Regions from separate parts of the Yersinia intermedia genome, predicted to be linked through region 1. Evidence: predicted binding sites of a transcription regulator. Region 1 holds the regulator's gene; each other region holds the start of a gene.

Region 1 (3,825 bases):
ATGATTGGGCTAATAAAGGCTATGAAGTGGTCGCATCGAATCCCGATTATGTCTACTTCGATATGCCATATGAAGTTAACCCGAATGAACGCGGTTACTACTGGGCAACCCGCTTTAATGACGAAGCAAAAGTATTCAGTTTCGCGCCAGACAACATGCCACAGAATGCCGAGACCTCGGTGGACCGCGATGGCAATCACTTCAGCGCCAAAAGTGATAAACCTTGGCCGGGTGTACATGGCATCTCAGGTCAGTCATGGAATGAAACCGTCCGTACTGATGAGCAGATGGAATACATGATCTTCCCTCGCGTGTTGCCATTGGCCGAGCGTGCCTGGCACCGCGCTTCGTGGGAGCAAGATTACAAAGCGGGCCGCGAATACAAAGGTGGTGAGACGCATATGGTTGACACCAAGGCGTTGGACACCGATTGGCAGCGCTTTGCCAATATCATGGGGCAGCGTGAGCTGGCGAAGCTGGATAAAGCCGGTGTGTCATATCGCTTACCAGTCCCAGGTGCTCGGGTTGTGGCAGGGCAGTTGGAAGCCAATATCTCACTGCCGGGCCTGATTATCGAGTATTCAACGGATGGCGGTAAGCAGTGGCAAAAGTATGATGCCAAGGTACAACCTACCGTGAGTGGTGAGGTGATGATTCGCTCCACCAGCCCAGATGGTAAACGTAGTAGTCGTGCTGAGCCGGTTAAAGTCTGACCATTGGTACTATTGAGCTGTGTCTAATGTTATCTCCTGTTTGCTTGATTTTTAGCTAAACAAATTTAAGTGAAGTTGAGTTGATGGTTCTTTCCCCGGCTAGTCCGGGGTTTTTTTGCTGAAAAATTGATACGGCTCGTTAAATGAGGGGGAGAGGATAAACAGTAAATTTGTCACTACAAAAGGGATACAGATTTTAATAACGGGGTAGACGCCCAAGTCATTGGCGTTGCGGATGGCAGCAGGTGAAGGCACCCAGAGAGTTCGAACACTCTAGCGGCGTTAAGTACGAAGGGCACAAATAAGAACGACCACCTGACTCCCAACCGAGAGATACTCGGGTATAAAATGGGAAAGGTGGCCATCTTGCTGATAGCTTATGTTAGCCAGACAGTGGAACTTATCAATCTGGATTAAACATAAGCGTAATGTATTCAGTGCTTAAAATCTTTATCACATCAATGCGATAACGCGACATTATCTTTTATCGTGTGCCGACTCGTTTTCACGGCAATCGCCGGTCTCACAGTGGCCGTACAGATACAGGCTGTGATTGGTCAGTTTGATACCATGCTGCTTAGCAATTTCACGTTGAAGCGATTCAATGGATTCATTGCTAAACTCAATCACTTTGCCGCAATCCAGGCAGATCAAGTGATCATGATGATGTTGCTGCGTCAGCTCAAAGACTGATTTACCCCCTTCGAAATTGTGGCGGGTAACAATACCGGCATCGTCAAACTGGTTCAGTACGCGGTAAACCGTGGCTAAACCGATCTCTTCACCGATATCGATCAGCTTTTTATAAAGATCTTCCGCGCTGACGTGATGGCACGACGGGTCTTGCAACACTTCCAGAATTTTAAGCCGGGGCAGCGTTACTTTAAGACCTGCATTTTTTAAGGCTTTGTTGTTGTCAGTCATGCGGATTCAGTCCTGTTACTATCGATTCAAATTAAGGCTGTTCAGCCTATGACATCCGTGGCGCAATAATTACAATTGCGTCTCATTATAGAACTGCTAGCCCCAAATGAAAACCGTGGTTGTTAACAAAGATATAATTGCACACTTTGTAAGATTAATCATGCAGTGTATTGATGAATGGGGATAACACATCATTTAAGTGTACAGTGCCGAGGGATAAAGTTACAAATTTGTAGCATTTTATTTTCATTTTGCGCGAATGACGGTGTGGATCTGTGGGCCGCTTAACAAAGCACAATCGGATAGCCAAACGGGTTGTTCACATTGAGTGGGTTACTGAGAGAGAGAAAGCAACGTTATAATAAAGAGTGCAGGTCAAAAGGATAAAAGGCAGCGGAAACGCCCGGCAGTGTTGCACACGACCATCGCGTTTCCGACTCGTTAGCTTAACTGACGATTGTCAGATCAACCCACATTGTTCGATCAACCCACAATCTCAGATAGGCTCAGTTCTTCAGTGATCTGTTTTACCCATGCCTCGACACGTTCATTAGTCAGTTCTGGCTGACGGTCTTCATCAATTGCCAGACCAATAAAGTGCTCGTCATCGGCCAGGCCTTTGGACGCTTCGAAGTGGTAGCCAGCCGTTGGCCAGTGACCTACGATTGCCGCACCACGTGGCTCAATAATATCGCGCACGGTACCCATCGCATCACAGAAATACTCAGCGTAGTCTTCCTGATCACCACAACCGAACAGTGCCACTAGCTTGCCGTTGAAATCGATCTCTTCCAGTGTTGGGAAGAAATCATCCCAATCACATTGCGCTTCGCCGTAATACCAGGTTGGGATCCCGATCAGCAGAATATCGAAGCCTTCTAAATCTTCTTTACTGCTTTTGGCAATGTCGTGAACCTCAGCAACATCTTTGCCCAGTTGCTTTTGGATCATCTTGGCAATGTTTTCAGTATTGCCAGTATCGCTGCCAAAGAAAATGCCTACAGTTGCCATATAGCTTAATACCTTTTGAATTCAAATAGTTATGCAAATTACTGAGCGCTTCGCCAAGTATTATAACACATGTATAGGGCGACATAATGCCAGAGAACGCCGTCAGACTTTTATCAAGTTTATGCGATATTTAATTTTTGCCAGTCGCTCAACCTTAGAACGCCATTGCCGATAACCATTGTGTAACTGAATGGTTGCAACTTGCGGTGCCAGGGGGAAAACCGTCAGATGCAAGTCTGGTGGCAAAGGAGTTGTCGTTAGCTGTATGAACGTCCTTTATTGCTTTTCGGTCATCAAATAACACCTAAGTTTCTAACGGTAACTATCCGATATATAAGGGGAACGAACATGCAGTTTTTAAAAAATATTACTATCAGGGTGGCATTGCTTTGGGTACTTGGCGCATTTTGCCTGCTCTGGGGGGGCGTATCAGCCTATACATTGTTGTCACTCAATCAACTGACACAATCCTCCAACGCAAATAGTGTGTTGGTTGAAAACATGAATCTGGTTAATCAGGGGACGGATCAATATTTCCGTATGGTGACGCGCCTTTCTCGGTCAGTAGATTACCGCCAGAACGGTAACATTGCGGATGCTGATAAAGAGTTGAAATCATCCGATGTTGCATTGGAGAACCTCAAGCAAAAGCTGGCAGAATTTAAAGCTATCGATCATGCACAGCTAGATCCCGCTTTAGTCAGCGGCGTGATTGATGGATGGAGTGGATTAATTGAACAAGGCGTTACGCCGCTGTATCAGGCTGCAATGGACAATAACAGCGCCGCTTATCAGGATTTAGCCAAGAAAACGGTACCCGCATTGAGTCGCCAGTATGGTTCAGTCGCTGAAAAGTTTAATCAGGCGGCATCAAAAGCCATTGGGGTGGCTAAAGATCAATTCTCTCATTTGACCAAAGTGAGCAGCATTACACTGATCTCTGCGTTGGTCATCGGTCTATTGATTTTGCTGGCAACGGATCGTTACCTGGTTGCCAATCTGGTGCGCCCATTGGACGATATTCGTAAGCATTTTCTAGTGATTGCTTCTGGCCAACTTGGTCATCCTATTACCGATTTTGGTCGCAACTGTGTTGGGCGATTATTTCCGCTGTTGCGCGATGTACAAACCAGTTTAGTGAATACTGTTCAGGCAATTCGTAGTAGCACCGATGGGA
Region 2 (3,825 bases), 1.8 Mb from region 1:
GATGTTTTGAAACCGACGATATTTAGACCTATTTCGTTAAGACCACTGTTATTAGTAACGATATTAGCCTGGTTTCCTCTCGTTCCTATGGCAAATGCCGAGAGTATTGAGCTACTCCCCAGTGTTTCATTGCAGATAGGTGAGCAAGATCGCCGTGGCAATTATTGGGATGGTTATGACTGGCGCGATCAGCGATGGTGGCAGGATCATCAGGGGCGGGATTTAGGCGAACGAAACCGCCATGGGCATTACTGGGATGGGCACCGCTGGCAAAACAGAGACTCATGGCAAAAGAACTATTATTACCGTGAAGGGCGCTATTGGAAATACGATAAACATCATGACAACCACGGCAAGAAACATCATCGTGGTAAAGGGCATGAGCGCCATCATGATGATGACTAATTAGCAAAGGCTTCAGGCGGATGATTGGCTATCGATCCGCCACCATAAATACCTTAGAGCAAGCTAATCAGCAGGTAGGCATTTAATCCAACCACGACTAACACAATTATCTTCCCCAAAACTTGAATCAATTTTGAGTTAACCATCTCTCCCATCAATTCTTTATTGCCAGTGAAAGCCAGCAATGGAACTAACGCCAACGCAATACCAAAACTCAGCAGTACCTGACTCATCACTAAGATCCGTGTTGCATCCATCCCTGCCAAAATGACAATAAATGAAGGCAACATGGTCACCGTGCGGCGCACCCAGATAGGAATATAAAACCGGACAAAGCCTTGCATCACGACCTGCCCTGCCAATGTCCCCACCACTGTCGATGACAACCCGGCTGCAACCAAACTTAAGCCAAAAATAGTGGCGGCGGCATTACCTAACAAAGGTTGTAGTGTTAGATATGCTTGCTCGATTTCAGCAATACTGCCATAGCCATTGAAGTGGAAAGCCGCTGCTGCCGTTGCCATCATCGCCAGATTTACAAAACCGGCAATTGTCATGGCAATCGCCACATCCAATTTTGTGGCAGCATAACGGGATGTCTTGGAGTCATCTCCCGCCGTTTGCGTCAAGGATGAATGCAGATAAATAACGTGTGGCATTATGGTGGCACCTAATACCCCAGCGGCCAAAAACACCGCGTCACGATTAGGTAGCTCAGGAACCAACATACCGCGCCCCAACGCCGCGAGTTCCGGCTGGGAGAAAATAAGTTCGACGATATAAGCCGCAGCCACAAAAATCAGCAACCCAGCGATAACCAGCTCAAGAGGTTTTTGCCCACGTTTTTGCAGCATAAGAATCAGGAAAGTGGCGATACCGGTCAGGACAGCACCTTCAAGGAGTGTCACGCCTAGCAGTAATTTAAACCCGATGGCTGCCCCGATAAATTCGGCAAGATCTGTCGCCATCGCAATAATTTCAGCCTGTACCCAGTAAGCCCATACCGCAGGCCGTGGAAAACGGTCACGGATATGCTCAGCCAGATTTTTGCCGGTGGCAATACCGAGCTTGGCGGAGAGCAATTGAATCAACATAGCCATAATGTTGGCCCAAACCACCACCCACAATAAGGTATAACCGAAAGAAGCCCCGGCCTGAATGTTGGTAGCGAAGTTGCCGGGGTCGATATAACCGATGGCCGCGATAAAAGCAGGCCCCATCAGGGAGAGTTTTATCCTCCTTGATGTACGGCGGGATGTATCGACAGCGCGGCTATTTAGCATTCAGTATTACCCTTGAAAACTTACGTCTACTTTCTTACCAGCAATAATATCTAAATGATAATAATTATCAAGCGCATTTGGAGTGGTAAAAGTTATCTCTCTAATAGCTAACAACGTATAATCAGGCGGCAGCAATCACCGGTGACTGCTTTCTGAAAACGCGAGTTAACTATTCCATCGCTATTTTCGTCGCGCGTTACTACAATTGTTCAACCTAGCATATTTGAACTACTTTCGTAGCAAATTATTAACATCCTATTTTTTGTGATCAACCCCACTAATTCGTTTGCATTAGTGCAAGTGAATTTCTATATTTGCTGTCTACATCTCGTTTTTAATGTAGCCGTTACATAAAATGTCCACCGAAATCTAGCCTGCCTCAAATTTGGAGCACACATGTCCCATATTCTGCAGTTTGCGTTGGCCTTAGTCGTGGTGGCCATATTAGCTCTGGTGATCTGTAAGGATCGGAAAAGCATTCGCATTCGGTTTGTTATTCAATTGCTGGTAATTGAAGTGTTGTTGGCGTACTTCTTCCTCCATTCAGAAGCTGGATTGGGTTTTGTGAAAGGATTCGCCGGTTTATTCGACAAGTTACTTGGATTTGCCGCTAACGGTACTGACTTCGTCTTTGGCAATATGGGTGATAAAGGTTTGGCGTTCTTCTTCCTGAGAGTGCTGTGCCCAATCGTCTTTATTTCTGCTCTGATTGGTATTCTGCAATACATTAAAGTTCTGCCGGTCGTTATTCGTATTATTGGTACTTTGCTGTCTAAAGTTAACGGCATGGGTAAGCTGGAATCATTCAACGCCGTCAGCTCACTGATTCTGGGCCAATCTGAAAACTTCATCGCCTATAAAGACATTTTGGGCAAAATGTCTGAAAAACGCATGTACACCATGGCAGCAACCGCGATGTCGACAGTTTCCATGTCAATCGTGGGTGCATATATGTCAATGCTGGACGCGAAGTTTGTGGTTGCAGCGTTAGTGCTTAACATGTTCAGTACCTTTATCGTGTTGTCATTGATCAACCCGTATAAAGCAGAGGATGAAGAAGAGTTGCAACTGAGCAACTTGCACGAAGGCCAGAGCTTCTTTGAAATGCTGGGTGAGTACATTCTGGCCGGTTTCAAAGTGGCTATCATCGTTGCAGCCATGCTGATTGGTTTTATCGCATTGATTTCTGCGATGAATGCCTTATTTAGCTTGCTGTTCGGTATCAGCTTCCAAGGTATCTTGGGCTATGTCTTCTTCCCGTTTGCCTGGGTGATGGGCGTACCAACTCATGAAGCCTTACAAGTTGGTGGCATCATGGCAACCAAACTGGTTTCTAACGAATTCGTGGCAATGATGGACTTGCAGAAAGTGGCATCAGAACTGTCGCCACGCAGCGTGGGTATCCTGTCAGTATTCCTGGTTTCATTCGCTAACTTCTCCTCTATTGGTATCGTAGCCGGTGCGATTAAAGGTTTGAATGAGCACCAAGGGAATGTGGTTTCACGCTTTGGCTTGAAGCTGTTATACGGCTCTACGCTGGTCAGTGTGCTGTCCGCCTCTATTGCGGGCCTGGTACTCTAAGTCGCAGAAAAAAATCCTTAAAGAGGCGCTACGGCGCCTTTTTTTATGCCTACGATTCACGCCAGGGCTATTTACACGAATGATGATTCTTTGAGTAATCAAAAGTTGGGGGACTTTAGTGGGTAAATTTAATACTGGGATGGATGTGATATGGCAGTTAATAAGCAATAAATGGCGTTGTAAGTGAGGTAGTGAATATAATGGTGGGTCGAGCGGGATTACTCGGCCTCTGGCCTCGCCCTTCGGGTCAACGCTGCGCGTTGCTGTCTCGCTTCGCTCGGCTCGAACCTGAACGCAGGTTACTCGTATCATTTTGATACTCGCCCTTCGGGCCAACGCAAGCGTTGTTCAAAACTGACATGCAGTTTTGTCTCACCCACACGATTTCGTGCAGTTTTTGAGTTTTTAGTGTCGGGGGATTAATGCGGTACTTGATATAATGGTGGGTCGTGCGGGATTCGAACCTGCGACCAATTGATTAAAAGTCAACTGCTCTACCAACTGAGCTAACGACCCATTATATAGATTTATTCGACATTTTTAACGCGATTCATGC
Region 3 (3,825 bases), 1.4 Mb from region 1:
ACAAAGTTACTCCGCTGTTGCTGATACTCTTCTACCACATCGGAAATACTGCTAATGGTTTTACGGTTGTTTTCCGACCAGCTAAGGCTTTCGCTTTGGGTTAATAGATTTTTTATATTATTGATATGTTGGGAGTTTTCTTTAATGTATTTCAGGTCATAGGTACGTTCATATAACGCACGGTTATATTTCGCCTGATTGGCTTCATCGTTGATTTTGTAGCTCAAATCGACTTTATAAGCATGTTCTTCAATGACGGAGAAATGATAAGCTGCGGTACCAGCGATGATCCCGACCAACAACAACATCAGGAAAAAGCTTAATCCCAGCTTTTTACCGACTCTCACATTTTCAAATCTACCAAAAACGTTGCTAAATATTGCCATGTTCTTCTCCGTTATGCGGTGTCTCTGATGCAAATCAATCAGCGTAGGTGAGTTTGGGGAGGTCTAGTTATTAGAAGATTTTGGGGAACTGGTGGTACGCGGGGCAGCCTTGGCAAGAATGCTTTTCCCAAACGATATACCCGTCATACTTCAAGTTGCATGTGCGTTGGCAGCCTTCCTGCAACTCGAATTATTTAGGGTATAGTTCATGAGTTTTATATCCATGAATACCAGTGACCATCTTGCACATTCTATCGGCAGAAATTGGCTAAACTTTAGCAATAAAAATGCCAGCAAGATGGCCTTGCTGGCATGTGTCTTTCGTACTTGAAGCTACAAGGTTGTTAGCTGCAACTCCACGTTCTTTGGATATGCAACATACGGTTTATGCGGCTTATTTGGCTTGAGCGAAACGTGCTGCTGCTTCGTCCCAGTTAACCACGTTCCAGAATGCTTTGATGTAGTCTGGGCGGCGGTTTTGGAATTTCAGATAGTAAGCGTGTTCCCACACATCCAGGCCAATAATTGGGAAGCCTGATGCGCCAGAAACCGCTTCGCCCATCAGTGGGCTATCTTGGTTAGCAGTAGAAACAACCGCCAGTTTGCCGTCTTTCAGAACCAGCCAGGCCCAGCCAGAACCGAAACGGGTCGCCGCAGCTGCTTCAAATTTCTCTTTGAAGCTATCTACGCTGCCGAAATCGCGCTCGATAGCGGCTTTCAGGTCACCCGTCAGGGTAGTGTCCAGCTTCAACCCTTTCCAGAACAGGCTGTGGTTAGCATGGCCGCCGGCGTTGTTACGCATAAAGGTGCGTTTTTCAGCAGGGACTTTGTCCAGATCTTTGATCAGCTCTTCAACGCTCAGTTTAGCCAGCTCAGGGAAGCTCTCCAACACCGTGTTTGCATTGTTAACATAGGTCTGGTGGTGTTTGGTGTGATGGATTTCCATCGTCTGCTTATCGAAATGGGGTTCCAGGGCGTCATAAGCATAAGGCAGGGATGGCAGTGAGTAACTCATATTCATCGTCTCCGTAGTGTAGGGCGGCGCAAAAAAGTAAGCGCCGCGTAAGCATTCGGATCATTATAGTTAATTAAATGATATTGAAAATGATTATCAATGCCGTACTAATTATATGGTCTTTCTATTCGCTAATCCGTTGTGGATGGGTGTAAACCGTTGCTCTGCCGGGTTTACTGAAGCCAACCAGCGTCAGATTACAGCGTTCTGCAACGTCAACCGCTAAGGTAGTGGCCGCAGAAACAGCAAATAAAATCTCTGCACCACACATCGCAGTTTTCTGCACCATCTCATAGCTGGCACGGCTGGAAACCAGCACCGCGCCTTGCTGCCACGGTTGTTTGGCCCGTATCCCCAGCAGCTTATCCAGTGCGACATGGCGGCCCACATCTTCACACCCCCCCAACAGCTCACCTTTCGGATTAATCCAGGCCGCAGCATGAGTGCAACCCGTCAACTGACCCACAGTTTGTACCTGTTTGAGCTGTGCCAGCGCATTATCGAGTTGATTCAAATTAAAGGTCTGAGTGAAAGGCAGAGGGGCGATGGGGCGAAAAATATCATCAAGTTGTTCAATACCACAGACGCCACATCCGGTACGGCCAGCCATCGCCCGACGCCGCTCTTTCAACCCGGCAAAACGGCGGCTGGATAACTCAATGTTAACTTCTATGCCATTACAGCTCGGTGTTACATCAATGGCGTAGATATCTTGCGGGGTGCTAATAATGCCTTCTGACAACGAAAAACCCAGCGCAAATGCTGCAAGATCTTTCGGGGTTGCCATCATCACCACATGGGAAATGCCGTTGTAGACCAGCGCTACCGGCACTTCCTCCGCTAGCCAATCCAATTGCGGCTCGGCCATTTGATGGCGCTGTAGCACGTTAAGTTGTTTTGCACCGCAGATTCCGGTGGAGAGGTCAATTGTTGAAGGTTTGATCTGGCTCACTATGCGGCCCTGAAAGTTATAACCCATAATCACAATGTGGTAACATTCACATTAAGAATGGTATGGGTATAATTCTATTTCCAGAAGAATGTATCCCACACCGATAAAGGTGATATCGCGTAAGCGATTTTAGCGCTTCCGGTTTCGTTGAGGGAAGTGTGAACTGAAATAATGTGACAATGAACGAAGGAGAGACCCATGCAGGTCAGCAGAAGGCAGTTCTTTAAGATCTGCGCTGGCGGTATGGCAGGAACCACGGTCGCGGCACTCGGCTTTACGCCGTCAGTGGCGCTGGCGGAAACGCGCAATTACAAATTGCTGCGCGCCCGTGAGACGCGGAATACCTGCACATATTGCTCCGTTGGTTGCGGGCTTTTGATGTATAGCCTCGGTGACGGCGCAAAAAACGCCAAAGAGAGTATTTTCCATATCGAAGGGGACCCGGACCATCCGGTAAACCGTGGCGCGCTGTGCCCGAAAGGTGCAGGGTTAGTGGACTTTATCCATAGCGAAAGCCGCCTGAAATATCCTGAATACCGTGCTCCGGGTTCAGATAAATGGCAGCAAATCACTTGGAATGATGCCTTTGACCGCATTGCCAAGCTGATGAAAGAAGACCGGGACGCTAACTTCATTAAGACCAACGGCGCTGGTGTTACCGTCAACCGTTGGCTGAGTACCGGTATGCTGTGTGCCTCGGCATCCAGTAACGAAACGGGTTATTTGACCCAGAAATTTAGTCGCGCTCTCGGCATGCTTGCCGTAGACAACCAAGCACGTGTCTGACACGGACCAACGGTAGCAAGTCTTGCTCCAACATTTGGTCGCGGTGCGATGACCAACCACTGGGTTGACATTAAGAACGCAGACTTAATTATCGTCATGGGCGGTAATGCGGCAGAAGCGCATCCGGTGGGGTTCCGCTGGGCGATGGAAGCCAAAATCCACAACAATGCCAAGTTGCTGGTGATAGACCCACGCTTTACTCGTACTGCATCGGTGGCGGACTTCTATACGCCAATCCGCTCCGGTAGCGATATCGCGTTCCTGTCCGGCGTGTTGTTGTACCTGATGACCAACAACAAAATTAACCGCGAATACGTCGAAGCTTATACCAACGCCAGCTTGCTGGTGCGGGAAGACTTTACCTTTGATGACGGTCTGTTCAGTGGTTATGACGCCGAAAACCGCAAATACGACAAAACCACCTGGAACTACCAGTTGGATGAAAACGGCTTTGCCAAACGCGATGTCACGCTGCAAGACCCGCGCTGTGTGTGGAACTTGCTGAAAGAACACGTTAGCCGTTACACGCCAGATGTGGTCTCCAACATTTGTGGTACGCCAAAAGAAGATTTCTTGCAGGTTTGCGAATATCTCGCCGAAACCAGTGTGTCCAATAAAACCGCCACATTCCTGTATGCGTTGGGCTGGACACAGCACTCGGTTGGCGCGCAGAACATCCGTACCAT

The links. The regulator Fur, encoded in region 1, represses iron uptake genes when iron is present. The targets are predictions, from matches to a motif close to ATAATAATGAGAACNACTATCAA.
Region 2: a site for Fur is predicted at 1,737-1,759, ahead of EL015_RS06400 (Nramp family divalent metal transporter). Genes of this name have one in related genera too.
Region 3: a site for Fur is predicted at 1,479-1,501, ahead of sodA (superoxide dismutase [Mn]). Genes of this name have one in related genera too.

Annotation. Positions count from the first base shown of each region.
Region 1 is NZ_LR134116.1:3,207,168-3,210,992, reverse strand. It holds gene EL015_RS14695 (family 20 glycosylhydrolase) at 1-713, shown strand, start outside; gene fur (ferric iron uptake transcriptional regulator) at 1,191-1,637, opposite strand; gene fldA (flavodoxin FldA) at 2,121-2,648, opposite strand; gene EL015_RS14680 (methyl-accepting chemotaxis protein) at 2,997-3,825, shown strand, end outside.
Region 2 is NZ_LR134116.1:1,371,425-1,375,249, reverse strand. It holds gene EL015_RS06405 (DUF2502 domain-containing protein) at 1-405, shown strand, start outside; gene EL015_RS06400 (Nramp family divalent metal transporter) at 459-1,688, opposite strand; gene EL015_RS06395 (NupC/NupG family nucleoside CNT transporter) at 2,085-3,269, shown strand; RNA gene EL015_RS06390 (RtT sRNA) at 3,471-3,609, opposite strand; tRNA gene EL015_RS06385 (tRNA-Lys) at 3,710-3,785, opposite strand; RNA gene EL015_RS06380 (RtT sRNA) at 3,813-3,825, opposite strand, start outside.
Region 3 is NZ_LR134116.1:4,611,750-4,615,574, reverse strand. It holds gene EL015_RS21055 (methyl-accepting chemotaxis protein) at 1-386, opposite strand, end outside; gene sodA (superoxide dismutase [Mn]) at 781-1,401, opposite strand; gene fdhD (formate dehydrogenase accessory sulfurtransferase FdhD) at 1,526-2,380, opposite strand; gene fdnG (formate dehydrogenase-N subunit alpha) at 2,552-3,825, shown strand, end outside.